Regions from separate parts of the Peribacillus sp. NPDC097197 genome, predicted to be linked through region 1. Evidence: riboswitches for the same ligand, from Rfam matches in the RefSeq annotation. Region 1 holds a riboswitch; each other region holds the start of a gene.
The links. A riboswitch is a leader RNA that binds a small molecule or an ion and turns the genes downstream of it on or off. The one in region 1 is predicted to bind preQ1.
Positions count from the first base shown of each region.

Region 2: another riboswitch for preQ1. It lies ahead of ACQKL6_RS05275 (VUT family protein); the one in region 1 lies ahead of ACQKL6_RS15650 (QueT transporter family protein).
Region 3: another riboswitch for preQ1. It lies ahead of queC (7-cyano-7-deazaguanine synthase QueC); the one in region 1 lies ahead of ACQKL6_RS15650 (QueT transporter family protein).

Region 1 is NZ_JBNNST010000012.1:49,018-59,539, reverse strand. Features, by position in the region: gene ACQKL6_RS15665 (DUF3892 domain-containing protein) at 1-6, shown strand, start outside; gene ACQKL6_RS15660 (hypothetical protein) at 165-977, opposite strand; gene ACQKL6_RS15655 (YbaK/EbsC family protein) at 1,079-1,588, opposite strand; PreQ1 riboswitch class I at 1,752-1,796, shown strand; gene ACQKL6_RS15650 (QueT transporter family protein) at 1,803-2,288, shown strand; gene ACQKL6_RS15645 (TVP38/TMEM64 family protein) at 2,401-3,060, shown strand; gene ACQKL6_RS15640 (ATP-binding protein) at 3,168-4,799, shown strand; gene ACQKL6_RS15635 (copper resistance protein CopC) at 5,125-6,753, shown strand; gene ACQKL6_RS15630 (YcnI family protein) at 6,774-7,436, shown strand; gene ACQKL6_RS15625 (S8 family peptidase) at 7,483-8,460, opposite strand; gene ACQKL6_RS15620 (SEC-C metal-binding domain-containing protein) at 8,757-9,263, opposite strand; gene ACQKL6_RS15615 (AmiS/UreI family transporter) at 9,445-10,065, opposite strand; gene ACQKL6_RS15610 (nitroreductase family protein) at 10,272-10,522, opposite strand, start outside.
Region 2 is NZ_JBNNST010000003.1:123,931-134,452, forward strand. Features, by position in the region: gene ACQKL6_RS05220 (PEP/pyruvate-binding domain-containing protein) at 1-802, opposite strand, end outside; gene ACQKL6_RS05225 (CPBP family intramembrane glutamic endopeptidase) at 1,054-1,752, opposite strand; gene ACQKL6_RS05230 (NADH:flavin oxidoreductase/NADH oxidase) at 1,892-2,920, opposite strand; gene ACQKL6_RS05235 (MarR family winged helix-turn-helix transcriptional regulator) at 3,109-3,549, shown strand; gene ACQKL6_RS05240 (aldo/keto reductase) at 3,596-4,438, opposite strand; gene ACQKL6_RS05245 (hypothetical protein) at 4,705-5,001, shown strand; gene ACQKL6_RS05250 (CAP domain-containing protein) at 5,042-6,181, shown strand; gene ACQKL6_RS05255 (anti-repressor SinI family protein) at 6,552-6,704, shown strand; gene ACQKL6_RS05260 (DUF421 domain-containing protein) at 6,809-7,510, shown strand; gene ACQKL6_RS05265 (alpha/beta hydrolase) at 7,577-8,317, opposite strand; gene ACQKL6_RS05270 (hypothetical protein) at 8,662-8,817, opposite strand; gene ACQKL6_RS05275 (VUT family protein) at 8,807-9,367, opposite strand; PreQ1 riboswitch class I at 9,420-9,462, opposite strand; gene queE (7-carboxy-7-deazaguanine synthase QueE) at 9,616-10,344, opposite strand; gene queD (6-carboxytetrahydropterin synthase QueD) at 10,337-10,522, opposite strand, start outside.
Region 3 is NZ_JBNNST010000003.1:134,624-145,145, reverse strand. Features, by position in the region: gene ACQKL6_RS05335 (C40 family peptidase) at 1-396, shown strand, start outside; gene ACQKL6_RS05330 (poly-gamma-glutamate hydrolase family protein) at 733-1,374, opposite strand; gene ACQKL6_RS05325 (CapE family protein) at 1,462-1,611, opposite strand; gene ACQKL6_RS05320 (gamma-glutamyltransferase family protein) at 1,674-3,254, opposite strand; gene ACQKL6_RS05315 (CapA family protein) at 3,366-4,622, opposite strand; gene pgsC (poly-gamma-glutamate biosynthesis protein PgsC) at 4,633-5,082, opposite strand; gene pgsB (poly-gamma-glutamate synthase PgsB) at 5,098-6,279, opposite strand; gene ACQKL6_RS05300 (hypothetical protein) at 7,038-7,238, opposite strand; gene ACQKL6_RS05295 (methyl-accepting chemotaxis protein) at 7,781-9,460, opposite strand; PreQ1 riboswitch class I at 9,646-9,688, shown strand; gene queC (7-cyano-7-deazaguanine synthase QueC) at 9,747-10,409, shown strand; gene queD (6-carboxytetrahydropterin synthase QueD) at 10,409-10,522, shown strand, end outside.

The sequences.
Region 1 (10,522 bases):
TTTTAAAGACCGAGAAAAGCTGCCTTCCATTCAGGCAGCTTTTTTCCGCAACAAAAAAAGAACCGCATACTAACAGGTTCTCCTAACGACTTCCTCAAGGTTTTCCGGGATATTGAAAATGGAGCAACCAGCACTCTCCCTTTTTCTCCAATCCTTCTATCTGTTTACCATTCATAATGATAGAACTCAGATATTTCCAGCAAGCGGCCACAGATTTCGACCACTTCTATGATTTCAATCCAAGACATATCCATCCCAAGTTCATTAGCATGCGAAATCTTATCCCGTAACTTCCTGATGGCATTGGCATCTTTCTTCCCCTTACTTTTGGATGGGATTTGAAAAAATGTTCTCAACTCTTTATCTTTATGAATAATGTCGAATTTATCGCTAATTTGTAGACATTCAATTAAATTAATCTCCTCATTTTTCTCCATTCTCCTTTCATATAATTCACTTGCCTTATGTAGACGATCCTCACTAATCATCGGATACCAGCTTTCACCCCCGAATCGATGCATGATAATATCACTAAGTCTCATTTCCAATAAAGTGATATAGCCAAAAATCAGCATCCTGATTGGTGGTTTTTGGAGGTCGGCATGCGTGATTAACTTTTTGATTGAATTATTCTCTAACACGAATACCCTCGTTTTCTTCTTAAAAATGCCTAACAATTGGATCAAGGGCGTTGAATCCGATACAAGTTCCCTTGGGGAAAAGAGCTTCATATAATCCGAAATGTTCCCTTCGCCAAGTTCATGTCTATCGATATAACCAACGATTTCCCCCTGGTCTTTCACGGCCAATGTATCAAAGTGTTTTTCCTCCATTACATTTTTGATATCAATGGCCGATTCATCTTTTCCACAAAACTCAAACTCTTGGGCTATGCTTCTGACCGTGATATTTTCCTCATATAGATTTTTAAGACTGTGATAACTACTATTGTTGTTTTTGTACTCTACATTGGACATCCATGACCCTCCATCATTAGCATTCTATCCTAATTCATTAGAACCTAATAACTCCCCACTATCAGAAATAAGTCCACATGAAGTGGACTTTATTCCTTCATTCAAATGATATGTTTCTGCATATCTTCATTCACTTCTTGTTCCCAGTCCTTGCAAACATCTACCCAGTCCTTTGCTTTTGAGAATTGAAATAAATCCCCGAGTGAAAGTTCAATGGCTGAGTTCGCGCTCCCGCAAGCCGGGAAAACTGTCTCAAACCGTTTCATCGAAACATCCAAGTAAACATCCAGTTCATTTGCCAATCCAAATGGGCAGACACCCCCGATTGCATGTCCGGTCTGTTCAAGAACTTCTTCTGGAGATAACATCCTTGCCTTGAACCCAAACATTTTCCGGAATTTCTTATTATCGACTTTCGCATCTCCAGCGGCCACGACCAAAATTGCTTGGTCTCCTTCTCCCCTAAATGACAACGTTTTGGCAATGCGCGCGGGTATAACCCCGATTGTCTCCGCAGCTTGGTTTACTGTGGCACTAGATGTTTTGAATTCCATCACATCATGTTCCCTGTTCCATTGTTTAAAGTGGGCCCTAACACTCTCGATTGACATTTACTTTCATCCCTTTCCTTTAACTCTTTTTATGAATCGTACCATTCTTCACTATAGTAAAGCAAAATCTCTTTCCTTTATTCTAAATATTCAATATTTCGCATAAAATCTTGAAATTGACGAAAGAGGCCAAAATACGATACTATTAAACTTCGGGCAAAAGCCTAACGTGGTTCGTAACCATCCCACGATAAAAAACTAGGGAGAGTAAAATATGAATATTCGTACGCTCGCGATAAATGGTCTATTGGCTGCCATCTATATCGCTGTCTCATTCGTGCTTCAGCCGATTATGTTTGGGGTGCTTCAATTCCGCATTCCCGAAATGTTGAATCATCTTATTGTATTTAATAAGAAATATATATCCGGCATAGTCGTCGGTGTGTTCATATCGAACCTTTTCTTTTCACAGTTAGGGGCATATGACTTGATTTTTGGGGTCGGGCAATCTCTGATAGCCTTATTGCTTGTCATCTTTTCTTCCCGTTTCATAACGGGCATTAAGGGTCGAATGGCCATGACCATCATCATATTCACGGTTACGATGTTCCTAATAGCCATAGAATTGAATCTAGTCTTAGGATTGCCATTCTTAATAAGTTGGGCAACAACAGCAGCCGGGGAATTCCTCGTCCTACTGATCGGGGCACCCATCATTTATATGATGAATAAAAGAATTCAATTTGGAAAGTTGCTTTGAACTCACTGTGCATAAAGTAAAAGAACATTCTATATCCAAAGAGCTGTCTGCTACATGCAGCGGCTCTTTTTTTCAACCATACTCAAAAAAATTGATAAATGGTGGTGACTTTTTGCAGAAAAAAATACTGATGTTACTCGTCCTTCTGATTGTAGTAACATTCATCGGGCTAAATTCAGAATTATTCACGATGATTTGGAATAGCGACTTGGAATCCGTGATAGCCATATTGACAGAAAATCTCCTTCTTACCTTTGTAGTGACGTTCGTTTTGATGATCATTCAGAACTCCTTTACTGTCATCCCCCTGATTTTACTTTTAACAATTAATGTAACGATCTTTGGCTTTGCATTCGGGTATCTATGGAGTTGGTTAACAAGCGTGGTCGCGTCAGGAACCATTTTCTATGCTGCCAGGCACTGGTTCCAGTCATTGATTTTAAGAAAGATGGGTACCGACTGGCAGGATTCCGTCAAGGATCATGGGTTTATGTATGTCTTTACCGGTAGAATTTTCCCTTTCATACCGACAAGTTTAATAAACCTTGCAGCTGGAGTTAGTTCCGTCACCTTCAAAGATTTCTTAATGGCAACAGCATTAGGCAATCTCATCTACTTCTTCTTTCTCTCTTTAATTCCATATGGACTTCTTTCCGTAGAGATGAATCAATATACATTGATTGTACTCGGTTTCCTGCTCTTAACCTTTTTCCTTATCTACAAGCGCTTCAAGAAAAAAAAGAACCTATCACTCTTTAAGAAAAACAGGTAACCTTGCTGCCTGTTTTTTTGTGTGGAATCGTATATTTTCAACCAATAGTTTGTTAAAATGTGTATGTATTTCAGCTTTGAAATGTCGGAGAATTCAGGGAGACCCATATGCCGAGACGTATCATATTAGTAATCTACATTCTTTCTGGAATGACCACATTACTTGTTTTCAATTACTATTTAATGAATTCCTTGAATACTAAAGAGGCGTTCCTTCAACTCCAGCGAGCAGAAGGGTTCATCTTTGTCCTATTAATCGGTTTGATTTTATTTCTCTACTTATCTAAAAGAGAAGAGTTCAAACAACTAAAAGAAGAAGAACAACTTCGAAGTACCCTTATTAACTCAATGGTAGACTTTGTGAATTTTAAGGATGGAGAAGGTAGATGGCTAGAATCGAATACGTTTGGACTTCAGTTATTCCAATTGGAGAATGTGGACTATAAAGGAAAAAAAGATAGCGAGCTTGCCGAGTACTCCCAATTCTACAGAGATTCATTGATTTACTGTGAAGATTCCGATCAAGAAACATGGGCAATGAAGAAGATTACGCGTTGTGAGGAGAATATTCCACTGCCAAACGGTCATTTTAAGACCTTCGATACCATCAAAGTCCCATTATTTCATGAAGATGGTTCACGAAAAGGGTTAGTAGTCATAGGTAGGGATATTTCAGAAAGAATTGCCGCGGAAAGTCAATTGCTTGCTAGTGAACAGCGTTATAAGTCTTTGTTTGATCACAACCCTTCCCCCATGTTAATGCTTGATTTGAAAGGAACCATCACAAACGTCAATCCAAGATTTGAAACCGTCACTGGATTCCGTAAAGGTGAAGTTCAAGGGGACCCTTTTATTGATTTGGATTTTTCCGCAGAAGCTAAAGAGCTCATCCAATCATCCTGTCAATATGTCGTGGAAAATCAGAAGGGGATTAAAAAAGGAAAAGATATAGCGCTTGTTACCAAATACGGGAATTCCATTTTACTTTCTTGTACTTTTGTTCCCATGTTAGTGGGCAAAGAATTAGCCGGTATCATTACGTATGCAAAAGACGTAACACAAATTCGTGAAACAGAAAGACGCTTACGAAAATCCGAGAAACTTTCGATCATCGGTGAACTTGCAGCAAGTGTTGCTCATGAAGTGCGCAACCCTTTAACGTCCTTAAAAGGGTTCGTTCAACTCCTGAAAAAAAACGACCAACCCCATGATCAATATTACACCATCATGCTTAGCGAATTAGACCGAATCAACTTAATCGTTAGCGAATTGCTTGTCCTAGCAAAGCCTCAGGAAATCATGTTCAGTCAAAATCAGATCGTAGAATTGATCGATGAAGTCAGAGCCTTGCTTCTTGTAGAAGCCGATTCTTCTTCCGCTCAAATTTCTATCGAGGTAAAAAACGATATACCGCTTATTTTATGCGAAGCAAACCAGCTGAAACAAGTATTCATCAACATGGTCAAAAATGCTCTGGAAGCAACAGCATCCCATATTTCGATAGAAATTGAGCATATTAACCATTCCATTTCCGTTACAATCAAGGATAATGGCTGTGGAATCGAGAAAGATCGCATGAAACATCTCGGGGAGCCCTTTTTTTCATCTAAAGAAAAAGGGACTGGGCTTGGACTGACCGTAAGTTGCCGAATTATCGAAGCGCACCAAGGAAAAGTACACTTTAGTAGCAAACTAAACCATGGTACCGAAGTTAAAATTGAATTGCCGATATATAAATAGGATAAGTACTTGTTTACTTGTCCTATTTTGTTGTGTTCGGGATATAAGTAAACGTCCCCATACACACGATTGAACCGGCCAAAATCACCTTCTCGCCTTTTTTATCTTTTTCAACGTACTCCCCCCTACATTTCCTGTAATATGGTAAGGTCAGAGTACCATGGTAAGCTTAATTATTTCTTAATGATGCATAATAGGAAATAGAATAATTAGCTTATAGATCAAGAAAATGTAGAGAGATTCTCTTCATTTTTTCACTGTTATTTCACATTTTCATTTTATACTAGTTCATAGAAGTACTAAGAAAGGTTGCTGGCACAACAAAATGAAGAATTACATATGGCTGTTCGTCAGTCTACTTGCCTTGTTTATCTTACCGGTAACGGCCTTTGGCCATGCATCCATTTTGAGCTCGAATCCTAGCCCAAATGAGAGCTTGGATACTATACCTGAAAAGATCAGCATTCAATTCAGTGAAACTATACAATCTTCCTTTCACTCACTTGCCATGTACAGCAAAGAGGGGAAGGAGATCCCACTTCAAGATATCCAAGTTTCAGGGAATACTCTTGAAGCTACATGGTCAAGCTCTTTCGATGAAGGGGTTTATATCATTAAATGGAGAGTGGTTTCTAGTGATGGTCACCCCATCAAAGGTACAATTCCCTTTCAATATGGGGAATCCAACATCCCATCCGATCAACTGATCGGCGAAGAACATGCAGGCTTTCCAAGTACAACACAAATAGTCCTGCAAAGCCTTCAATATCTTTGTTTTGCCGCTCTTACTGGTGCACTCTTTTTTTATTTATCATTGGTGAAACGCCCTACTCCTGATCAAATCAGCAATAGGGCCCGACGCTATATCTGGCTATCTTATACCGGACTGGCGATTTCCATTCTATTGAGTCTACCTTTAAAAGTTACGATTGACGCTGATGTAGGTTGGTGGCATGCTTTCAATGGCATCTACCTAAAAGAAGTATTACAGTCCACCCAATTCAGAAATATTTGGATGATAGAAATAGTGTTGCTAATTGCCTTACTTGTGGCAATTTTGGCTATATGGAGAAATTACTTCAACAAGGTTTCTCTCCTAACATCCTTTATCCTTATATCTGCCTTGATGGTTTGCAAGGCCTTTATCGGACATACCATGGATACAACTCATCAATACCTGGCTGTATCTATGGATTTTCTCCATGTAATGTCCATGGCATTATGGCTAGGCGGTTTATTGGCTATACTGATAATTCTTCCAAAGTCCTATAATCCGAAGCTGACTGATGTTGATAAAAAAACGTTTTATTGGTCAATCATACAGAAGTTTTCCTCATGGGCCGTTCTCTTTGTGATTGTCCTGATCGTCAGCGGACTTTACAGTAGTTTTCAACATGTCCCAACTCTTCATTCATTGCTAAATACGACATACGGACAATTATTACTCGGGAAAATCGGACTTATGTCCATCATGTTAGGGTTTGGGGCATTTCATTTACTCCGTGGGAAAAGAAAAACGAAGAAGCTGGGCCTCAGTACTGGAATAGAATTCAGCCTGGGAATCATCATTCTCCTTATTGCTGCTCTTTTAACAAATGTTCAGACAGCCAAGTCTTCTCCAGGTCCTGTAGAGAAAACGGAAATGACTGAAAATAATGATCAAGTAACTTTATCGGTGACCCCCAATGAAATCGGTGAGAACCTCATTCAAGTGGAATTAATAAATAATGAGGGCATCCCTTATACAGATATCGAACAGCTTACAGTGGTCATGGAGCCTTTAGATGAAGACACAGGGGAAGTAAAATTGCACCTTCAGGAAGAAGCAAAGGGTATATTCAAAACCAAGTCGCTTATAACCATGTCAGGAAAATGGAAAGTGAAGATTCATGGTTTAACGAAGGAACTCCACTCTATTGATGCGGATTTTGTAATAGTAGTAGGAAACTCATAATGAGAAGGGAAGAAATAAACATGAAAAATGGTACAAAGCTTATTATCGCTGCATTGGCATCTCTATTCCTCTTTGCTGGATCTGCAAATGCCCATGTTACGGTCAACCCAAGCTCTTCAGCACCTGAAGCTTGGGAAACCTATACACTGAAAGTTCCGGTTGAAAAAGAATCTTCTACCACAAAGGTTGCCTTAAAGGTTCCTGAAGGCATCACCTTTTCAAGTTACCAACCAGTCCCAGATTGGAAAGTGACAACGGAAAAGGATAAAAAAGGACATGTGAAAACAGTAACCTGGGAAGCGACTGGTGATGGCATTGCTGCAGGCCAGTTCCAACAATTCACGTTCGTTGCCCAAAATCCAAAGGATGAGGCCGATATCGCTTGGGATGCATTTCAATACTATGCCGATGGGGAGATTGTCGAATGGAGTGGAGAGGAAGGTTCTGACCTACCACACTCCATAACAGAAATTACGGCAGCTTCCAAGAGCAATGAAGATTCATCAGTCCATGAACATGCCGAAGAAGGTGATCACTCTCATTCCGATTCTGTAGACAAATCGAAGGAGTCCACAGACAAAGATGGGAATAACGATCAAACACTGATCATCATACTTGGCCTTTTATCTTTGATCATCTCGATTATTGCCCTTACGATAGCCGCACGTAAAAATAAGAAGTAATCATTTAAGAAGATGCCCCAAAATCACTTGGGGCATCTTTTACTTATTATTCTACAACCATGGTCTTGCTTGCCTCAATGGTTCTTCTCATTTCATTCTGTGCACTATGCGTGACCATCGATAAATTCAACATTCCATTTCCTTGTGCCTTCTTGCTTATCCCCAAATCTTCCGTATTTTTTACCAGTTGGGCATATAGTTCCGCCTCTGATAATTTACGACCGAATTCTTTTTCTGAGATGATTTTCAAGAGGGCTGCAGCTCCACTCACATGTGGTGTAGCCATTGATGTCCCACTGAGCTTTGCATATTTGCTTCCTGGATATGTGGAGAGAATATCGACACCCGGTGCCACTAAGTCAATTTCGTCATTCGTATTCGAAAAATCTGCCAAGTTCCGGCTTAAGTCCACCGCCCCCACTTCCACCACTTCTGAATAAGCTCCTGGATAATCTAACTCATCCGTATCATGGCGGCCATCTCCACCGTTCCCAGCTGCACAAACGACAAGAATATCATTCTGTATCGCTTTTTGTATGAGCTGATGTTCCTTATCATCCGGGGGCCCTCCCAATGAAAGTGAAATGACGGAGACCTTTTCACCCTGCGGCCCTTTCCAATTGATTGCATACTCCAATGCCCCATTGATCCAGTTGATATCTCCCTGTCCCTTTCCATTTAAAGCCTTCAAAGCTAGAATACTCGCTTTCGGTGCCACACCTACTACACCCACATCATTCAGGGTCGCTAATATCGTTCCACTGACATGGGTTCCATGCCCATTATCATCATGGTAATCCCCGGTTTCAGTAAAATCCCTTCCGTCAATGACTCTCTCTTTTAAATCGGGATGTTCCTTATCTATACCAGTGTCAATGACCGCAATGACTACACCTTCACCATAATTGCCTTGTTCCCATATTTCCGGTGCCTTTATAAGCTCCACACCTTCAGGAACTTTCTCATTGGCCTTTTCCATTATTTCTAACACTTTGTAAGGAATTAATCTTTTTTCTTTCGACATTTGATTACCCCTTCCTTCGTCAATAATTTGACTATCCTCGGCGAGGGAGACCTATCCCATCTGGTTGTCGTTAACCATTAAAGAGATAAAAAAGAATCTCTTCAACTTATATATACCAGATTTTTGAAAATAAAAAATAGTTTTACATAAAATTCCAACTATTTAACTACCTTTATTTCTCACTGGCCATTTACTTACTTTTTCATTATAGAACATACGTTCTTTAAATACCACTTAAATTTCCCATTTTTTCAATAAAAAAGGCAACTTCCATTGAAGTCACCTTTTCGATATAGTTAAGCCCTGCCACAGCACTTTTTATATTTTTTCCCGCTACCACAAGGACAAGGATCATTCCGACCTATGACAGGTTCTGTATGGACATGAGGCATTTTCGCCGCTTTTGCACTCTCCATAATGATCTGGGTACCCTTTTGCTTCATTTTTTCGTAGCGTTGTTTAAACAGTTCCATTATATCTTTGCTATATTTCAATGTATCTTCGGCGATATCCATTGCCTTTTGTTTGGAAGTATTATAATCCTCTAGAACAAATTGATTATCATGGAAAGAAACACGTATTCCAAAATGTTGCCCCGCTTGCTTATTATCTTTCTTTTCCTCAACGAACTCTAGATAGACTTCCTGGCAATCGCAAGTCTGATGCATGCAATAGTAATCATAAATCCAATACGTTTTATCTTCATACTTACTTTTTAATGCAATGCCGTTTTCAACGCCAAAGACATCCAAATATTTAATCGCTTTTCCATCAATAATTTCAAATGGATCAATCGTTCTCATCTATTAGACACATCCTAATTCATCAAAATTTATTAACCTCATTTATTGTACAACCTAAATCCTAAACCGTCACTTGAAACGAAGCAGACAAAGGCGTATCCCTATTCTTCAACTACAAAAGGTATATATAAAAGAGGAGCAGTACCTCCGTTTATGGCAAACGGAGATACTGCTCCATGAGTTATGCTGCTATAGCTTTTGTTTTTTCTTTTTTCTTGTAAAATAATAAATAACCCAGATACCCGATGTAGATAATAGATACAACCAATACAATGGCCCAAGCTTTGTAAATGGTTGGGTTATCAAAGACACCTGTAAGGGTCAATAATGATGGAATAGTCAGTGTAACCCATGATAGTACAAGCGAAATTTTCCCGACGAATTCGGAAATAGGCAACTTCTTACAGTTGGTCAAATAGAACATTCCCCAAAGGAACGACCATAATACCCAGTTCAACCCCTTCACCATGTCACCATATTGAACAAACTCTACGGTTGCGTACACAACGGACAAAATGGACACCCATAGTGAAAAGTACCCGAGACCGCTTCCATCCATCCCTTTTAGAATGGTTATTCCCAAGTACAAGTAGGTAAAACCAAACAAGAATATCGATGCATGTCCTAAAGACATTGCATTGCTAGGTTCTGAAACAATAATTAAATAAAACGCACCGAGCACCTGAAACGAGCCAACAAATAAATTAAATACCGCAACATTTCTTGCATCGGCTTTTCCTAACGTCATTTTTCCATTTAGGAATAAAGTCGCTCCTGCAAGAAGTAATATAATATTTCCCATATTTAAAAGAATGAACGTGTGTTCACTCTCTATGTCCCTCCTCTTTATTAACTCTGCACAAACAAAAAAGCATCACTTCATTCAACATGCTATTTTACGATCTTTTAGTTTTCTAATATAGTAATTGACCACTACTTTGATAATACCATATGTTTGTGTTTTAAATCTAATTGAAAAAAAAAACAAGAAGCGTTTCCGCTTCTTGTTCATACGATCCAAGTCATCAATTGGTCGATTGGCGTTTTTTTTGCTGGTTTGGGCTCCATATCCGGATACCCCAGATAGATAAAAGCCAAGATTTCCCCTTTGGCCGATAAACCGAAAAATTCCCTCACCTTATCATGATAGGCAATTTTACCGGTTCTCCATACCGCACCCAGCCCCAGCGAATGTGCCGTTAATAGCATGTTCTGAACAGCACTGTTGACCGCACCATACTCTTCAGTTAGCATGACAT
Region 2 (10,522 bases), on a different contig from region 1:
TATAATAGTTTTCCACTTTCAAGGTCATTTCTATTAATGTATGAATCAACTTATCTGATAAGCAATAGGCATTCCGTTCAGTCCGGTCCGTCGCCACTTCCATTGTTCCAGAGGAGTCGGAAATGATTTTCATTTCTTTACTGCCCTTGGCTCTTTCTATTTTCGTACCATCTCGACTGACCAAATAGGTATCCGGTGTGACCAAGCCCGATACCACGGCCTCACCCAATCCATAACTGGCATTGATCAAGATACACTCCGGGTTATATGTAACAGGATCTTGACTGAAAATCACCCCTGAAATATCTGAATAGATTTGACCTTGAACGACAATCCCCATTGAAATGCTATCTGACCCTTCAAAAATATTCTCGGTATATTGCTGTACCCTGTTCTCAAAGCAAGATGCCCAGCATGATTTTACTTTACCTAAGAAATCCTCTTCCGTTTTTACATTCAAATAGGTTTCATATTGACCCGCAAAGGAGGCCCCTTCCAAATCTTCCGCACCAGAAGAAGAACGAACGGCCACGGCAGGATAACGTTTCCTCAATTCCTGGAAAGCGGTCAATACATCCCTTACTAAATCATCCGGGATGACCGCCTCCATAACCTCCGTTTGGATGGATTCGCTCTTTATATCTAATTGATTCTTTTCGAGGAAGTGTGAAAAGGCCACACTTGTGATGACGAAACCATCAGGTACAGGCATGCCCAATTTCGACATTTTGATTAGATTTAGCGCTTTTCCACCTACCATTTCATTACACTCGGTTGTATGATTGAATCTAGCTGTAAACATCTACGCTTATCCCCTTTCATTCATAACCCATAAATAACGACACAAACAAAACCAATGAACAGGCAGGAAAACCCATACATTGGCTTCGAATCCATTTTTAACAATAAAGTAAAATGCTTTACATTTCACATGAAAACTTGCCAAATCACAACAATTGGTAAAATGTAATCAAAATAAAAAAAAGGGACTTCCATTGAAAGTCTCTTTATTTTTCCAACCACTTGTGAGCACAGCACTTCTTTTACCACTTCTCAACCAAAGGCGGTAAGGATCAGGGCAATGGCATTGAATGTACCGTGGATGATCATGCCGGGAACGACTGATTTGGTTTTTTCATAAGTCCAAGCAAAGAGGAGGCCGGATATAAAAGTGACCGGCAAGACATTATAGTTTGGGATATGAACGATCATGAAGATGAAGGAACTGAGAAATAATCCAGCCTTCAAGCCGTATTTACTCCTTAGCCACCTATAAAGAAAACCCCGATATAAGATTTCTTCGTAAATAGGTGAAATGATTGCCGCCGACACGAAACCGAGAACGAAATGGATGGGTGTCACATGGGCCTGAACACTTTCCGTTTTGCTATTTTCATAGCCTATCCCCACTATATCCATCACGATGAGAATCAGGATGCTGACCACAATCAATACAAATGACCAGCCGATGATATTCTTCCAATAGCTTCTCTGAAACTTACGTAACCCCACTTCATTCCATCTTAGGCTTTTCGGCTGTAAAACAAGTAAATAGACGGCCATCATAAAGGTGATTGACATGATGAAACCGACCAATGTTCCGGAATATAAATCGTCTTGAAATAATTCCAATAAGAAATTCGCTAATAAAAACTCGATAAAAAATGGTACCAGGACTAAAACAAGTACAAGGATGGAAACAAGTTCCCTCCACGACCATGCTCTACTTTCGAAATATGTATGCAAGACCATTCCCCCTCTAAACGTTATCTTCAGTTTAAAAGGTTACGTAACGTTACCTGCAAGCACTTATTTTTACAAAAATGACCCAATGCTGGTGCCATACAAAAAAATGACCGCAAGCAAATGCTGCGGCCACCGGTCCATACTTTTAATGTTTGAATGCTAGTTGATATTGCTTTGGAAGTTCAATCTGTTTATTCAGCGTTTTAGAAGCCTCTAATGTCCAGTAAGGATGACGGAGCATCCCTCTTCCCACTGCCACCAAGTCGGCTTCTTCGTTGCCAATGATCGAGTTGGCAAGAATCGGGTCTTCCAATCGGCCTACAGCAATTACTGGGACGTCCAGCGCTTTTTTGATTTCTCTCGCTAATGGCGTTTGATAATTGGCATGCGTGCCCGGTCTTCCATCAGCGCCAATCGGTCCTTCTCCACCGGAGCTGACATGGAACATATCCACTCCCGCTTCTTTAAAGACTTTCGAAAACTTGATGCTCTCTTCGATTCCATATCCTCCATCCACATACTCTTTAGCAGAGATGCGCATGATCAAAGGCATATCGGCAGGCATTTCACTTTTCGCCGCTTTAATGACTTCCACTCCGAACTTGGTCAGGTCTTTCCCGTATTCGTCTTCCCGCTTATTCGTAAGTGGAGAGGTGAATTGGTGAATTAAATAGCCGTGTGCACCATGCAACTCAATGACGTCGAATCCAGCTTGTACCGCTCTTCTGACAGATAGACGGAACTTCTCGACCATTCCCTTCACTTCTTCTGTTTCCAAGGCTCTTGGCGTTTTATACGTTTCATCAAAGGCAATCGCCGATGGGGCAACAGGTGTCTCTGCATCTTCGGCTTTGCGTCCTGCATGGGCGATTTGGATGCCGATTTTTGCTCCATATTGATGCACTTCATCGACAATCTTAGTGAAAGCCCCAACTTGATCGTCAGACCATAGACCAAGGTCGCGATTGGAAATCCGGCCATCCGGTTCCACATCGGTCATTTCCACGATGATCAAACCTGTGCCGCCAATCGCTCTGCTTACATAATGATGTTGGTGCCAGCTTGTCGGTACGCCATCTTCAGCCATGACTGAATACTGACACATAGGTGGCATGACGACTCTATTTTTAAGATCGAGATTTTTTATAGAATAAGGGGAAAATAAATCTTTCATAGTATCTAACTCCTTCTCAAAGTATTATAATGCATGCACATGCATTTATATCATGCACAAAAAGTAGTGTCAACTAATTCAAATCGACCGATGCTCAAATCGGCTATTGTCATTGATCCATCCTATTGGTACATTTAATTTAACGAATGGTACATGTAAAATAGGTAAACAGAGGGAGGCAAAAAGATATGTCCCATGAACAATCCCTTATAAATACTTGGTTATCCTTTACACATATACATGCCGAGCTCTCCAATGACCTTGATAGAGCCTTGCAGGAAAAGCACCAAATGCCCTTGAATGAGTTTTACGTTTTATTGTACTTATCTCAGGCACCCGAAAAAAAATTGAGGCTTTTGGAATTACAGCGGCTTGTCGGGTTAAGCCAAAGTGCCATGTCCAGGCTTTCCGTCAGGATGGAAAACAAAAGTTGCGGGGTAATAAAACGGCTCGGATATGAAGATGACCGACGTGGCGTATGTGCCCTCATCACGGATAAGGGTGAGCAACGCCTTCGCGAAATGTTGGAAACGGTTAACGAAACGCTTAACACATCATTATCCAACAGTGACATGGGTACAGCCCTTGCTTTTTTCATGAATGGTCAATCATCGAGTAAGGACGATTGAATGAAAAAAAGAGATAGACTGCAAGCTCGTCTATCTCTGCCTTTCCTTAAAAATCGAAGTTGTCAGGATCTGGTCCGACTCGATGATTCTGATTCATTTCATTCATTCGCGCCATATCTTCTTCCGTTAGTTCAAAATCAAATACCGAGGAGTTCTCCACGATTCGATGCTCTTTTGTCGACTTTGGAATCGTCACGATTCCATTTTGTAAATCCCAACGTAAGATGACCTGGGCCACGGATTTTCCATACTTGGATGCAATCTCTTGAAGGTCCTTATTATCTAATAATTCACCTTGCATTAATGGAGACCAAGCTTCCAATTGAATGCCTTCTTGTCGGCAAAATTCCAGCAATTCCCTTTGAGTTAAGCGCGGATGACATTCAACTTGATTGACCATTGGCTTCACTTCTGCCTCATTCAATAAATCCTTCAGATGGTGGATTTGGAAATTACTTACCCCGATCGCTTTTACCTTTCCTTCTTTATAAAGAGTCTCCATTGCTCTCCAAGCCTCTTTATATTTCCCTTCGACTGGCCAATGAATCAAGTAAAGATCAAGATAATCCAAACCTAGCTTCTTTAAGCTAGTCTCGTAAGCAGCGATTGTCGATTCGTAGCCTAGTTCGGAATTCCAAACTTTTGAGGTGACAAACAAGTCCTCCCTTGTAATGCCCGCTACCTCTAGACCTTCGCGGATTCCTTGCCCTACTCCCTCTTCATTCGCATAAATGGCTGCAGTATCAATGCTACGATACCCGTGTTTAATGGCTACTTTGACTGCATTCACCAACTCTGGACCTTCCTCCACTTTAAATACACCTAAACCGAACCAAGGCATTTCGACGCCATTATGTAATGTTGTTGTTGCTTGTAAACTATTGACCATAATCAGAAACCTCCAATTTTTATTATCCACTATAAGAAATGTCTACTGCTTTTAAGGCATCATCCACCCCACCATCCATTATGATATATTTTAGTAGTAAAATACAGTAATGTACTTTAAAGGATAAGACGTATGATGATTTACAGTGCTTGAAAGAAAGTGTTGAGCGAGAAACTGAAGATTGACAAAGGAAGGAACCCTTATGTCCCATGTAGAAAACTATATACAGCGGGGGAACATTAGGAAATGATTAATAGGAGGAAAACATGAGAGTACTATTTGAGTTAATCCGGATTCTTTTATTATTCGGTATTGTCGGGGCATTGTGTTCCGTTCTGTTAGAGAATGTGTATCAGAGTTTCGGAATAGATTATAATCAGTATAGCTACTTCGGTTCTGTGGCCATACTTATATTATTGTTTGTTTTATATAGAAACAAGTTGCAATTCAGTGGGTGGTACAAAGGAAAAAAAGAAAAGCTGCCAAAAAGGGTTACCCAGGTCCTTTTCTTATTCTCCATCGTATTGTTATCTTTACCTCCCCTATTACAGTTTATGAGCTAATCATTGGGAACGTAATTATATGTGAGTTGGGGTGAACGATGTGCGGAGTGTGATTAATCTATTGATTCTCTTTCTTCTTCTCGCCGGATTTTGGTATGGGTATGGAAAAGACATTCAGGAGTCGGGATTAAAGGCGGGAATCGGATCTTTCGCTACGGATGTTCGCTCCCTCTTAACCAAACCTGAAGTATCAAATGCCATTGAAAAACTGAATACCGGAGTCAACCAGTTGATCGGCAAATTGACGGATACAGTCGATCAAGCAAGAGATGAGGAACAAACCGAAACGAAAAAGGTGGATAAACCTGACTTGAAGGCCCCTGCTGAATCCTCCTTTTCGGTCCGTAATATCGAGCTTGGCGACACAAAGGAATCCGTCGAAAAGCAGGCAGGTGAGGCCAAACGCCATTCCCTGAACGAATATGGAGTAGAGTGGTTTGCCTATCATGAAAATTATCAAAATTTCTTCATGGTGGCCTACGACAGCAAGAATAGAGTCGTCGGTCTCTATACAAACCAGGATTTGATTTCATCCAAGCAAGGAATCAAACGAAGTACACCCAAAGAAACGGTGACGGAAAAATTAGGGAAACCGATAACAAAACTGCTTAAAGGAAATGTATATTACCAGATTCAAAGCAATGGCGAATATGATACGTTCAAGATGGATAACAGCTTCGTCACGATTTTTTATGATAAACACGAGGATAATACAGTCACATCGATCCAAATCATCAGTGCAGGTCTTGAACAGCAAAAAAGCACCTATTTTGCCCCCTCCAGCCCGGAGCTTAAAAAGGGCTTTGAATATCAATTATTCGACTTGACCAATGCCTCAAGGGTCAATCATGATCTTTCCGTCCTGTCATGGGATAAGCAAGTGAAATTGACAGCCCAAGATCACAGTAAAGACATGGCCGTCAACCAATACTTTAACCATACTAATCTTGATGGGGAATCTCCCTTCGATCGGATGGAAAGTGACAAAATCACTTTCCGCATGGCCGGGGAGAACCTTGCCGCTGGTCAGAACAGCAGTATCTTCGCCCACGAAGGCTTAATGAATTCCATCGGTCACAGGGAAAATAAATTACAAAAAGACTTTTCTTCACTGGGAGTGGGCGTCGCCTTTGAGGAAGATGAAAAGCCCTATTACACAGAAAACTATTTAAAAAGATAAGCCACTTTACATGCCGTAATCAGGAAAAGCCTGATCGGCTTTTTTTATTTTCTTTAATATTCTGTTAATTCTGTATTTTAACTTGACTCCTACTTTATCACTGTAAGATAATACATAAGAGTAATAACATGGAAAATAATCAGGATAGCAGCCACATCACTACATAAGAAAATGAGTAATCACACTCACGAATAAAGACCCCATTTTCGAAAAGCCTATGAATAGGGCGCCCTGACAAAAACCATCCGGAAAGTCACATAGAAGAAATTAAAAATACGAACAGCACCAAAACCCAAGAAGTCATTTTACTCTCTAACTAGCGCTGTTCTGAGTGAATAAAAAATCCAAGAGGTAGATTGGGAGGGTGATCATGGAATCCGGGAACAGATTGAAACAGGAGCAACTCGACAAAATATGGCTGGCACTTATATTGGAAGCCAAAAGAATTGGCCTAACGATAGAACAGGTCAAGAAATTCATCGAGAAGAACTCAAGTGACGAGCCTGCCCAAAAAATTCGTTAAAAAAGTGGACTTCCAGGAGTCCACTTTTTTTTCATTTTTACATCTAAATCATTCAAACGCTCATACTAATTCTTAGATAACAAAAACCAAGGACGTGAGCTTAGATGGATTTTTTCTACAGCCAAGAAACACTTACTACCCTTCAGTGGATTTTGAGAGCCATCATATCATTCTTTTTTTTACTCTTTGCGGTTAAATTGATGGGGCGCCGGGCCATTTCTCAGTTAAGGTTGATTGATTTTTTAATGGCATTGATCATTGGAAATATTCTTGCCCACCCATTATCTGATGAACAGTTAGGCTTAAAGGGACCGATGATCACGTCTGTCGTACTAGTTATTTTATATATAATCAGTGTATTTGTGAGTCTTCATTGGGGCAGACTCCGGAATTTTTTTGAAAGCCCTCCTTTGCCTCTTATAGAAAACGGACAAGTCATCCATAAAAACTTAGTCAAAGCACGAATTTCTATCGATATTATTTTATCCGAATTAAGAAAGGCAAAAATTGAAGAAATTCAAAAAGTTGCTTTGGCATTTTGGGAACCTGATGGGACTATTTCGTTCTTCTTACTTCCCCAATACCAATCAGTGACCCCTGGTGATATAAAGTTGACCACAAAGCCATTTTCTTTTCCTATAACCATTATTAAGGAGGGAAAGATTGATTTTCACGAATTAAACCGAGTGGGTAAGGATGAAGGATGGCTGAAAAGGAAAGTAACCATGTACAATGCGGACATAGCCGATATTTTATTGGCAACTATCGATACTAACGGGAACGTGAAAGTGTTCTTATACAGCTGAATTTCATCAGACAGAAGATTTTAATTTAAGAAAAGGCCACCAAATTTAACTGGCGGCCTTCCCACTTTACCAAATCAAGTTATTTAAAAAACGATGCACATCTTCATAAACTTGCTCCCGCTCTTTCCCCAATGTGATGATATGCCCTGATTGCTCATACCATATCAATTGCCTATGTTGCGTATCGACATCATTGAAGATCATGGGTGCACTTTCCGTATAGTCGGAATCGTCCAACCGGCCCTGTTGAACAAGAGTCGGTGCCGTAATCAAATCTAAATTTTCACTAGTATCTTCTATGATATGCAAAACGTCTTTCAACGAGTGCATAGGCTCTTTTTCTAACCGTTTAATTTCTGCATCGATTTGGTCTGGGTCTTTGCCTTCGAATTTTTTGTAGGCCCTGGCATAACTGATCATACGATTATGTAATCGACTCACGTCTCTCCCTTTCATCGGGGCACACATCGAAACGACACCTTTCACAGGGAATTCCGTTCCCACTTTTAAAGAGAAGACCCCACCGAGGGAAATCCCGACCACGGCGATATCCTCGTACCCTTCTTCTTTAAGGAAACGGTACCCATCCACTACGTTTTTCCACCATTCCTTTGGACCTGTATGGATGAGCTCCTCAGCTGGCAATCCATGACCTTTATATAGAGGTGCGTGGCAGGTATAGCCGCGGTCATTGAGATAACGACCCAACTTCTTCATATCTGCTGTGCTTCCAGTAAATCCGTGAAGTAAGAGAACTGCTCTCTCTCCACCTTTGTATGTGAATGACTCAGGTGCAATGACTTTCATACTATCTGCTCCTTTTCCTCAAGTTGTATATATTGAAATTTCTGATAAAATCATTAACTATTTAAAGTAACCCTCTTTACCCCGATTATAGTACCTATGCCTTACTTAGGACAAGTGATGCGGTCCGAAGGACATTTTACTATGACTGGTTTTATTTAGCAATCTGAATTTTCCTTTTTTAGTTTAGCAATGATGTACCTTATATTTCGAGGTACATCATGTTAATAAAAAGGTACGTAATCATACCGTACCTTTTCCCTTCTTATTATCGATAACCTTGTTTGACTACGCAGGATAGGAATCTAATTTCCTATAAGAAAAACCCGTTTAACAACGGGTTTTGTTTACTCGCATTCTCTCGATTCTAGCTTATCAAGCTTATGCTTTCTGTAGTTGGCACAAGAAAGCTTCAAGCATTCTCCCTGGACTTGCGGTCCATATTTCTCGCGAAAAGCCTCCAAGCAATAGCACTTATCTTCTTCTTTAGTATCATCCACCAAGCGCATTCCCTCCATTATTGATCCGCTTTTCAAGCCTTACATGGATTTTCCCCAATAGAATGGCCCCCATTGACTGAATGACCGTTTTGACAATAATCTGACCAACAATCGCGGCAGGTACAGAGGACCACGGCAAGATGTTCGCCCCCAGTGGACTAAGCCCTATCACCACAAATATTGCGGAATCGAAAAATCCTCCAACTACCCCTGAGTAAAATACCCTCCAACTTAATGGTAGCTTCAATCGAGTATATATTTCCGTATCTGCCGTTTCCGCCACCACGAATGAAAGGGCGGAAGCAAATACGATTAATAATGTATCGCCTAACAAGAATGATACACTGGCTGATAAAAGTAATGCCAGGATAATGCACAGATAAGTCCTTGCCCTGCCAAATTTATTTTGAACTAAATCACGGAAGATGAAGGTCCCTCCGATCAACAATGTCCCCATCGGGATGATGAACATACCAAATTGCAATGGCATAAAAGCGGCTGTGACCACATTCGCGGTCACAATGGACAATAAATACAATAGAACTCTTAACATTTCTTACAATCTCCTTTTATAGGAAAAAACAGCACCCTAAGAAAGAGTGCTGTTCTCCTTAGTTTTTTTGAGAGGGTAGCTAGAACCTCTTCCGCCTCAAGCGGATTATCTTTTTTCCTTTTTCATCTTATCTTGGATACGGGAGTAAATCAAGGATAAAAGTACCCCCTCGCGTATCTAAAAGTAAAGAACATATAATAGAAGAGAAACGGCATTTAATAGAAAGTATGACCTCCCCATCCTTTTCCTTACACGCCCCGTTTATTTCCCCAGATATACGTGTGCAGCTGGGGGAGCACCTTCACATCATTCAGTTCGTCATCGGCAATCACCCGATTAATTAACTGTTCATATTTTCCCAACAGTTCACTGACCAGCTGCCGATCGTCCGTCGTCACGCTGTCATCATTGCCTACCTGCAGGTAATAAGGAATGCCTGGATAGCGGGCATGTACATTCTTCGCATATTGATAATCAGCTTCATCAAATACGACAATCTTCAAAGAGATTTGATTTTCATCCCTTCTATTGGAAAGCTTAGATAGGATATCATCAAGCACTTCAAAATCGGTCTTCATCCTTGAACTTGGCGGTTTTGGTGATATCGTCAGTTCATCAATATCGAGAAACCAATCCTGCCACCGGCTACCTTGTGTCTCCACGCCAATTCTGATGTTCTTCTCTTTTAAAAGGGTGATTAACTCAGCCATATTCTTCAAGAGGCCGGGATTGCCCCCGGATATCGTCACGAAGGAGAAACCCTTGCCTCCCTTGAGTTTTAGCTCCTCCCATATTTCTTCAGCTGTCATGTGGACGATATCTTCCTTTCCTGTCCCATCCCAAGTGAAGGCGGAATCACACCAAGCACATGAATAGTCGCACCCAGCTGTCCGGACGAACATCGTCTTTTGCCCGATGACCATGCCTTCCCCTTGAATGGTCGGCCCGAAGATTTCCATGACGGGCAGCTTACTCACAGTCCATCCACTCCCGTCTTGCTTCAGCATAACTCGTCGGCGTTTCATAAAGACGGACAAATTCAACCCTAGCCCCTTTATAGTCCTTGTTTTGCAGGGCATCAGCCATCTTTTCATAAATCCAGACGACGATATTTTCAGCTGTTGTATTCATAAGTGGCAGCGTTTCATTCAAATA
Region 3 (10,522 bases), on a different contig from region 1:
GAAACAGCATATGACAATGCATACGATGTAATCAGATATGCTTATACTTTACGAGGGTTCACGTATGTTTTCAGTGGGGCTGATCCGCTAACGGGAATGGATTGCAGTGGATTCATTTACTGGGCCATGAAGGAGCAGGGGATTTCCATAAAACGTAGCTCTGCTGCTGACTACTATGAGTGGTTGCCGGCTATATCAGAACCAAAAGCGGGCGATTTAGTCTTCTTTAGGGATACAGGTACAAGACAAGGTGTAACCCATGTAGGGATCTATCTTGGGAATGGGCGTTTTATCCATACAACCGAGAAAGCCGGTGTCCATATATCTGACCTTTCTTCCGGGTATTTTGCCCAGAAGTTCGAAAGCTATGGCCAAGTACAACTTATCATGAATTAAATGCAAGAGACAGGATAGAGGGGGCTTGAAACTGGCCCTATCTATCTTCTTTTTTATATCCTCTTTTTCAATGAAGTTTTTCAGAGTTGAATGACCTTTATTATGAAAATGAGGCTTATGCGATAAATTTTTTTTTGTGTAGAAGTCACAGAATAATATTATGACTCAAAGGATGTGGGTATTTATCGAAAAAGAAGTAGTGGAGGGAGGGGACTTGAAACAATCTTTTAGACCCCCAAGAAGGCTCCTCTGAGGGTTGAAAGATTGTTTTAATCATAAGTGTGGAAGATGCAGGACAAGCTCCTGATAAGTGATCAAGCCATTCCAATCGCCGCACTAGAATTGCTTTTTATTCAGATTAAGCATGTAGTGAATGGTGGCTTTCTCCACAGCGGTAATAAATTGATTCAACACTTCGGTCTGGTTATGCCTGTTTGTCCTCTTAAGGTCACTGTCTAGGAAAAAATGTTTTCGTAAAGTCCTGGATATTTCCAATTGTACGCCAGCGCCGGTTTTGCAACGGTTGGTAATATTGTTTTCATTCATCCCCAACAGATGCTTCGGTGCTTCAGCTGTTTGAAATCCAGCTTCCTTTAAGGCTACTTGTATCACATGTTTATAGGTCTCGTTCCTGCCACCCATATAGATTAACGCTTCATTGGAATCGCGATAACCATGTATGGAGAGGATTGTTTTTGCGTTATTTGCCATCAGTATGGCGGTTGGCTCATCGAAGGAGGTGGAGGTGATGTGCAGTTTGCTGTTATCCCTTCGTTTATGTCCTTCAAATAGATACGTACTTGAATGGAGTCTTTCTCCAAGGGCAAAGGCTACTTCACTAGTTCCCGGTTCTATATTGCCGCCATGGATCGCAAAAATCGCTATTTCTGGATTACGATGAAAAGCCGTAATGCTATAATCGGTGTTTTCTTTTTCATTCTGCTGCAGTTCCGCAAAACTTGAGTATCCATTCTCCATCCTATATGCCTCCTCGTCCTGCAATCTCCTTGTATTGTATAACCATTGAAAAACAGGTTGAACCCTCATGAGGTTCAACCTGTTTTTTTACTCTTGGATATTTGTATACTGTTCTATTTTCTTTTGTTCATCGGGAGTCAGTGTTTCAGACCGTTTGAACGTATTCATTGTTACAAGCAGGACTGCTATCAGAACAACAGGGATAACCCAGCTTACTACTTTTTTTAATATCTTCATTTTCTCGTCCCCTTATAGATCTATAAAAATTTAGATGTTTTCAAGATGTATAGGCGTTTTCTTTATTGCTGTGCTTGCCAACTGCCATTTCTCCGAGGATCGGCTGCACCTGATAACCGACCGTTCTTTTCATTTCTAACGAGTACCTGTACGCCACCATAGAACACAGGGGCGACTTTTTGTACGACATTGTAACCGGCTCTTTCTAATGCAGAGGTTGTTTCAGGCGAAGGCCGGTATTCTGTATAGATGGTATTACCATCAAATACGAATCGATTGCGGTCTATGATATTCTGGAACGTATCCTCACCTTCTGTATATGAATACAGGACCTGCATGAGCACTTGCGGTATCCTATCACCACCGGGCGAACCGATTCCGATTGTCTTTTCCCCTTGTTTTTTAAGAATGGTAGGAGCGGTAAAGGTCCTTGAGCGTTTATGCTCATCGATTTTATTCAGGCCAGAACGGAAGTTTTTCAATTGGTCATTCAAGAAAAAGCCGTTCGTATAGGCACCGGAACCAAAAAAGTTACTGAGTGTATTGGTCGTAGAAACGACTGTGCCATACTTATCCATGACGACGAAATGCGTCGTGCTTTCATGTTCTTCAGACTGGAACTCTACATTTGACCAATCACCTTTATTTATCTCTTTTTTCAGGTTGTCCAAATGAAGGGGAGATACTAATTGTTCAGCTTTGTCTGCGCTGATTCCGTCCCCGGTATAGTTAATTCGATCTTTATAGGAGGCGTTGGTAATGGCTCCCAGTAACTCCATATAATCTGCCTTATTTGAAGCATTGCTTAAGTCGACTTCTTCAGCGAGATTTAACATTTCAAGGACGGTTATCCCTGAAAAGGGAGGGGGAGCGGTCCAAACATCATATCCGGCGAACTTGCCTTGGACGGGCTCCCGTTCTTTTACTTCATAATGCTTTAAGTCCATTAAGTCTACATCTGTTCTTTTTTTGATATTCCGTGCGATGTTCCCTTTATAAAACCCATCGGGCCCTTTTTGCTGAATCAGTTTCAATGTGTCAGCAAGATCTTCTTGTTCTAAAATCTTTCCTGGTTCAATCGAATCGTCATCAGGATAAAACAAGAGAGTTTTCTCTGAATAAATTCTTGCTTTGGCTGCCTTTAGGCGGGAGGCCAACATTTTATCGACTTCAAATCCTTCTTCAGCCAGGTCGATGGCCGGCTGAAGAAGGTCTTCCATCGGAATGGTTCCGTATTTATCATGGACAGCTTGCATCCCGGCTACAAAACCCGGGACACCGGTATTATGTCTCAAATTTGAACGTTCAGGAGCCGTTTCACGATAATCAATAAAATTAGGTTTCTCAGATTCGGATACAATCAGCATTCCGCCGCCGCCGCCAATTCCAGATCCAAAGGGTTCAGTTACACCCAATGCATAAGAAACGGCAATCGACGCATCGGCCGCTGTTCCACCTTTATCTAAAATATTCATCCCCACTTCTACGGCGATAGGGTTGGAAGAGCTAACTCCATATGATTTATCATTTAAAGATTCATTGGTATCATGCGTGTCAGAAAGAGGGTCAGTTTTTGAACATCCTGCTATAAAAATGAGCAAACAAAGGGAAAGGAGTACTTTCCGTGTGAAAGGATAAAACACTGATTGATCGCCTCTTTTCGGTGTGATCTTCTAAGATGTATGTCTTCTAGCATACCTGCTAGTAGACTCTTATTCACGTATTATCTAGTTGTATGATGGTGCTTCATGTTTCTATTCTTCAGTAGTTGTCTCTTCTTGGGTTACTTTCTTTTCTTTAGCAGCTTTCTTTTCTTGGGCTGCTTTTTCCTCTTGTTCACGCTGTTCTTTATGGTCTATTACACGTTTATGATCCAATTTAATCTCTATCTTATTATCTTTTTTAGACCATTGCACGTTATCACTTGTTTCTTTCGTCAACCAACGGAAAACTCGCGATATATCACTAGAAGATGTAGCGGGTCTTGGTGTAGCTTCCTTGATTTGCAAGGGAACCACATCAACGGTTGCTTGTCCGTCATCAGTTAAATGGTATTGTACCATCGCAGAATCTTTTGTACGTGTCCAGCCTTGGTCAAATACAAAGTTACCTAAGCTGTAGAAGATAAGTCCATCTTTATATACATCGAATGATTGGACGACGTGGGGGTGATGGCCGATGATGATATCTGCACCAGCATCGATCACCGCTTTCGCTAATTCTGTTTGACGACCTGTCGCAGAAGTTGCATATTCTTGGCCCCAGTGCATATTGACGACAACTAAGTCTGCATTTCCTTTTTTCGCATCCTTGGCGTCACCGATCATTTCAAATAATAAGTCAGGATTGGAATTCAATAATCCGGCTTGATTATTTTTGGCTACCGCATTTTTACCATATACATCGGTAAAGCCCAGAGTAGCGATACGTACGCCTTTAACATCCTGGTAATTGATGTTTTCTTTCGCTTCTGTAATATTCCGACCTACACCAACATAATCCATTTTGGCATTCTCGAATTCATCGATTGTGTCGAGCAATCCCTGTTCTTCAAAGTCCATCATATGGTTATTCGCAAGAGTCATGACAGAAAATCCAGCATTTTTAACAGCTTCCACGCCATCTGCATACGAATTTAGACGAATGGCTGTATCAGCTTCTTCATATTTCGATACATCTTTTGCTAGAGCAGGATGTTCATAGTTTCCACTTACATAATCCGAAGCATTGAAATAGGGCTTCATGTAACGGAAGAGGTAATCAAAACCATGGCTGTCTGTCACTTCCTCAACATAACGGCCCATCATGATATCTCCGACCATTGACATTGTAAGGGTATCGTTTGGTTTGGATGCAACAACCTCCACGTCTTTCGTGCGTCCCAACCAAGATGTTACGACTAAGACGATGATCAATATCGGTAGAACGATTGCAGTGTATTTGAGATTCTTTTTCTTCGTCCGCTTTGTAAAGATAAGTGTTTTTTCTTTTGCGTTTAAAGTACGTTTCATTTTATCCACCTCAGAATAGGTAATACACGTTCATTAGACCGAAAGTTACTCCGGATAATAAAAGCGTGCTGCCGAGTGTTAATGGCATTCCTTGTCTTTGAATGGCATTAGCGATCAAGCCAGGGACGATTATACCAATACCACGGAATTCATAGATTTCAAAAGGCATGACGGGGTAGACGAAATCCAAAACGAGTTTTAGACAAATCCCCGTTATCATCATTGCGGCAAACTTTCTTCTTCCATATAAGATTACCCATCTTGAAAGTCCGTGAGCGACAATGAAATACGTTAAGATACTTACTATAATAATAACCAGCATGACTTGCCATTGATCAAAAACTAATGCCAAATAACCTGGCACGATAAGTCCGGCGGGCACAACACCCGTTTTTTCTGAAAAAATAAGGCTCAGTGTTACCCCTAGTACTAGGGCTACGTATAAATCCGATCCAAACATTAAGGTTCCTCCTACTTAACTCGCTTTTTGCTTCGTTTTAGTTTTCATGATTGCGTCAATTAAGGGTTCTGCTGCTCCGTGAATGTTACCGACCCCATAAACGATTCGGTTTTTCATGACTGGGCGCAGTTTGGCAACGATTTCTTCCGTTGACCATTCTTCTAAATCCCAATACTCTACTGTATCCAATTTTCCTTGCTCAAATGCTTTCGTTATTGGTGAAGTAGTTTCACCGATGGCAATGACGATTTCGGACTTTATGTAAGGCAATACATCTCTTGCAAATTGCTCTGTACGGTCCACACGGTCAGGACGGCAGTTCATGATTACGATAGGAGCTTCCGTGCTGTATCCGAAGGTACTTACCCTGTCCCAAATATTCAATGTAGATGACGCATCATTGGCGGCAAATCCATTAACGAAGAAAGTCGGTTGCCTAGCATCTCCAAATTTAGTGATACGCATGGCCCCTGGGTCTGGATGTGCATTTAACATGCCACGGAATGCCGTTTTCTCATCGATGCCCAATGCTTCTGCAACAGCCAAGGCAAGGGAGGCGTTATCAGGGAATACCATATAGTCGAATTCACGTAGAAATTCTTCTGAGATCCTTGAGTTATCGGCTACGATTACCTTCGTATTACGTTGTTTGGCAATTTCTTTGTAATATTCTAAATGTTCGCCCTCGATGGTTATTAAATGCCCATTGTAGGGTATGGTTGCAGTGAATGCTTCTGCAACTTGATCCAATGTTGGTCCCATGACATCCATGTGATCTTCAAGAACGTTTACGATAACCCCAATGTTGGCCTGGATCATTTTATTTTGGAAGATTAGTTGATAGTCAGGCTGCACGGCCATGCACTCACAAACTAATGCTTCAGTTCCTAAGTCAGCTACTTCTTTAACTACGCGACGTTGTTCCCCGATATTCGGTCCTTCTGGACGACGTATGATCGGTTTTTCTTTGTCCGTAAACCAATAAATCATTCTTGCGGAAGTTCCGGTTGTTTTTCCTATTGTCTTGTACTCCGCTTCCTTGATCACACCTGTAATCAGACGTGTTACAGTGGATTTCCCTCGGATCCCATTTACGTTGACACGTACGGGAATGGAGTCGAGACGCTTTTGATGGCGTTTTTGTTCGACTATGCCATAGCCAAGCAAAAATAATGCACAAATAAATATCGGTGCCATTTTTTAACCTCTCTTTTTTTATATATTTGATTTACTGAATACACACTACATGATTTTAAACTTATTAAGCAAGGGTCGTTTTTCTATAGCAAGATAGCTTATTTTGATAATTTCCAAATTAAACTATAAATGAGTGTAATAGTAACTAATGGCTATAATATTCATGTAAGGACAAATACTCTATGGATTCCCCATTTCATGATGATTCTATTATGAGATGGAGAATAAAAAATAATGTTTATAGGATAATGAATTCTTTTTATAAGGATAAAAACCCAATTCCTAGTATCTACTGTAGGAGTTTAATGTAGATGATCCTTCCTGTTTTATAATTGTTTATACCTATTTGTGCGTTTATTTTCTAATCTACTAGTTTGTTTTTTCTTTATTCCTGTATTTTGATTCTAATGACTCATTTAGTGCTACTTTTTTGGGATTGGATAAAGATGAGTAAAATCACCCCCCATATTTTTTGGGTTTTTTTAATATGAATACCCGAGGGGCTATGAGGTGACATCAATAAATTGTCAAAATCCTTCTCTTAAAAGTTTTTGGAAACGAGGGTTTTTAAAAAAAGACTAGTTTCTTCTATTAATATAGTGTTAATAGTAGAACTAAAAAAAACCCAGAATAAATTCTGAGTTTTTGGAGTATTTTTACATTCGTTTATAATAAGGGATCAAATGAAATGTTATTTATAGATGAGAGTATTTTTTGTAAATTGATAGTCTCGAATCAATTTTAAGATGATGCTATCTTTAGCTAGATTTTATTCTATTTAAAAGCTCAGGATGTGAGTCCTTTTTACCGCCATCTATAACATAAAGCATAGGGGCTAATCTTCTGTTTCCTTTATCGGCAGAATTCATCTTCAAGTAATTTTCGTATTCGTTGCGAAAGAATTCGTCTTGGGCTTTCCCTTCGTTTAACTTTGCTATGAATTTGAAAAATCGTTTCATATGAATTCCTCCTTGTTTGGTTAAAAAGTATTAGGTTAATAGTAACATACTTTAGGTGGAAATTAACCACTTATTATAAAATAGGAAATAAAAAATAGTAAAGGTGATTATATAGACTTAGTTCTCTGGATTTGGAATACGATATTGATGTAAGACCATCTCGTCTGTTTAGAGAGTCTCCTGTTGATCGGGTTTCAAATGAGAGTAATTAAGAGTTGGTTCAAATGCTTTTTAAAAGTGTGCTGACACTTCTAGAGAGGAAGTAGTTATTCTACTATTTACTGATGTAAATATTACTGGAGTAATATTAATTATACATTGAATATTCAGAAAATAATAGTGTAAGTTGAATTATTTCTCTCTGTATAAGATTCATGGTGAATTTTTTATTATAGTTTGTTTTGTGTTGTTATTAGTTTATTCCCTGTATTCACTATATTGAAACAATTTTAATGAAGAGGATATATTTGTTATTAACTTCATAGGAATAGCTAAATGCAAGGAAAAGCTTCCCACAAGGTAGGTGTGGGAAGCGGCTTTCATCATAATTGAAATCTTTTAACCTGATCTGTTAACTGTTCAGCCGATGATGCAAGTTCACTGGCGTGATTGGTGATTTCATCCATTGAAGAGCTGGATTGCTGTGCTGAGGCGGACACTTGTTCAATGCCTGCTGCTGACTCTTCGGAAACGGCTGCAATGTCTTCGACAGCCTGGTTGATTTTTATGCTATTGGTAGAGATATAGTGTAAGTCATTGGTTATGTGTTGTAATTTTGTGCTCATGGCTCCCACTGAATGATTGATGGTTTCAAAGGTTTGGCCGGTAATGGTAATTTGTTGGGTGCCTTCATCTACTTGTGTATATCCATCTTCCAAGGAGTGAACGACGGTTTTTGAACCTGTTTGAATGGCTGCAACAATTCCAGTAATGTCACCCACAGAATCTGTAACTTGTTCCGCGAGTTTCCGAACTTCTTCGGCGACGACGGCAAATCCTTTTCCATGTTCGCCGGCGCGTGCCGCCTCGATGGCTGCGTTTAAGGCGAGTAAGTTAGTTTGATTGGAAATGTCCTGTATGACCTGAACGAGCTTTGAAATTTCCTGGGATTGCGAATCAAGGCCTTTTACCTCATCTACTGCCTGTTTCACAATCCTATCAATCGTTTGCATTTGTTGTACGGATTTGTGCATCATGGTTGTTCCTTCTTTTGTTAAGGACAGGATCTCGGTGGAGGTTTGGGAAATTTCTTCTCCTTCACTGTGTGCCTTTTGGATCTTTCCTGAGAATTCTTCCACCATACGGACGATTTCTGTTGCTTGGTTGGCTTGTGACTCAGAGCCTTCTGACAGCTCGTACATAGTGGTTGCAATTTGACTGCTTCCTTGTTGCACTTCATTTGCCGATTGGGTCAGCTCTTCGCTTTTGCTTGTAACGGATTCGGATACATTCAGCATGTTTTCGATGATATTGCGAAGGTTTCTCTGCATCTCGTTTGTAGAAAACGTCAATTCCCCGAGTTCATCGTTTGATGTCTGCTTAAGTGGTGCATGGTTCAGTTCACCTTTTTCCACTAGCTTCATCCTGTCTCGGATCCTAAGGATCGGTTTGGTAATGAGGTTGGCTGTCACAAGGGCAAGGCCAATCCCTGCTATGACTGTAATAATGGATAAAATGATACTCGTCGTTTTAACGGATTTTCCACTGCTGATGACGGTCTCTCCGGAAGCGACGATCAGTTTTTCACGCTCGGAAGCGAGCTCTTTGAAGCCATCCATTATTTCCGTGCTTATGGGCGCTACTTCATTCAGCAATATTTCTTTCGCCTGTTTTTCATCTCCTTGCTCATACTGGGTAAAGACGCGTTCTTCAATCATGGTTCTCCAATCAATGCTTGTTTCAATGATTTCTTTCGTTCTCTCAGAGTCGGATAAGGCTAATAGCTCTTCTTGTAGGTGTTTGCTTTCTTCGGTATAAGCTAGGAAATCCTCTTTATATTGTTCATCTCCAAATAGGATATACCCTCTAACAAATGCCATTCTTTGCGAAAGGTTATAGAGTAATTGTTCATCTTTAATAAGAAGAGGCAATTCATGGTCGATGATATCTCTAGAATGTTTAAGAGACTTATTGCTGCTGTAAATACTATAGGCTCCTAATATGATGCATAAAGATATGACTAGCATAAATGCTAACAATACCTTTGTTTTAATCTTTTTCAAGTGTACGGCCCCTTTTTCGGTAGATTAGTTTACCTTCTGTTTATCGGAAATGGGGACCGATATTTAAAGAGGAAAGGAGAAATTGAGCTGAAAAGACAGGGAATCTCTTTGTTTTTATGGAATATATTGATATGATTCCATATATTGCGTTATGATTATAGAGAAAAGATTATAAGCCGCTTTAGGCGGAAGAGGTTCTAGCTACCCTCTCAAAAAAACTAAGGAAAAGCAGCACTCTATTCTTAGGGTGCTGCTTTTTTCCGTAAAAAAGGAGTTTTTCATAATGTTGAAGAAAGAAAAGGCAGTAGTGGTGTTTAGTGGGGGACAAGACAGTACGACGTGTTTATTCTGGGCCATGAAGCATTTTTCGGAAGTGGAGGCAGTGACGTTTGATTATAATCAGCGTCATAGCTTGGAAATTGATTGTGCGCGGAATATTGCAAAGGAACTGGACATCCCGCATCATGTTCTGGATATGTCGTTGTTGAACCAGTTGGCGCCGAATGCGTTGACGAGAAGTGACATTGCTGTGGCGGATGGGGAAGAAGGGGAGTTACCGTCTACATTCGTACCGGGAAGGAATTTACTGTTCTTGTCATTCGCAGGAGTGCTTGCAAGCCAAATTGGGGCGAAGCATATTGTAACCGGTGTTTGTGAGACGGACTTTAGCGGATATCCAGACTGCCGGGATGTGTTCATTAAATCGTTGAATGTCACTTTGAATCTCTCAATGGATCAGTCTTTTGTTATAGATACGCCGCTTATGTGGCTGAATAAAGAAGAAACATGGGAAATGGCAGATCAACTGGGTGCCTTTGATTTCGTTCGTGAAAAGACGCTGACTTGTTATAACGGAATCATAGCCGATGGCTGTGGGGAGTGTCCGGCATGCAAGCTTCGAAAAAGGGGTCTGGATGACTATGTGATTAGACGGCAGGTGAAACTATAATGTATGGGTTCAAGATTGTCGATAAGCTTCAAAAAATACAACAGGACATTCATCGTAATCAATTGAACTATCATCAAAGACGGGTGCTCGTGAGCAAGGAATTCACGTTTGAT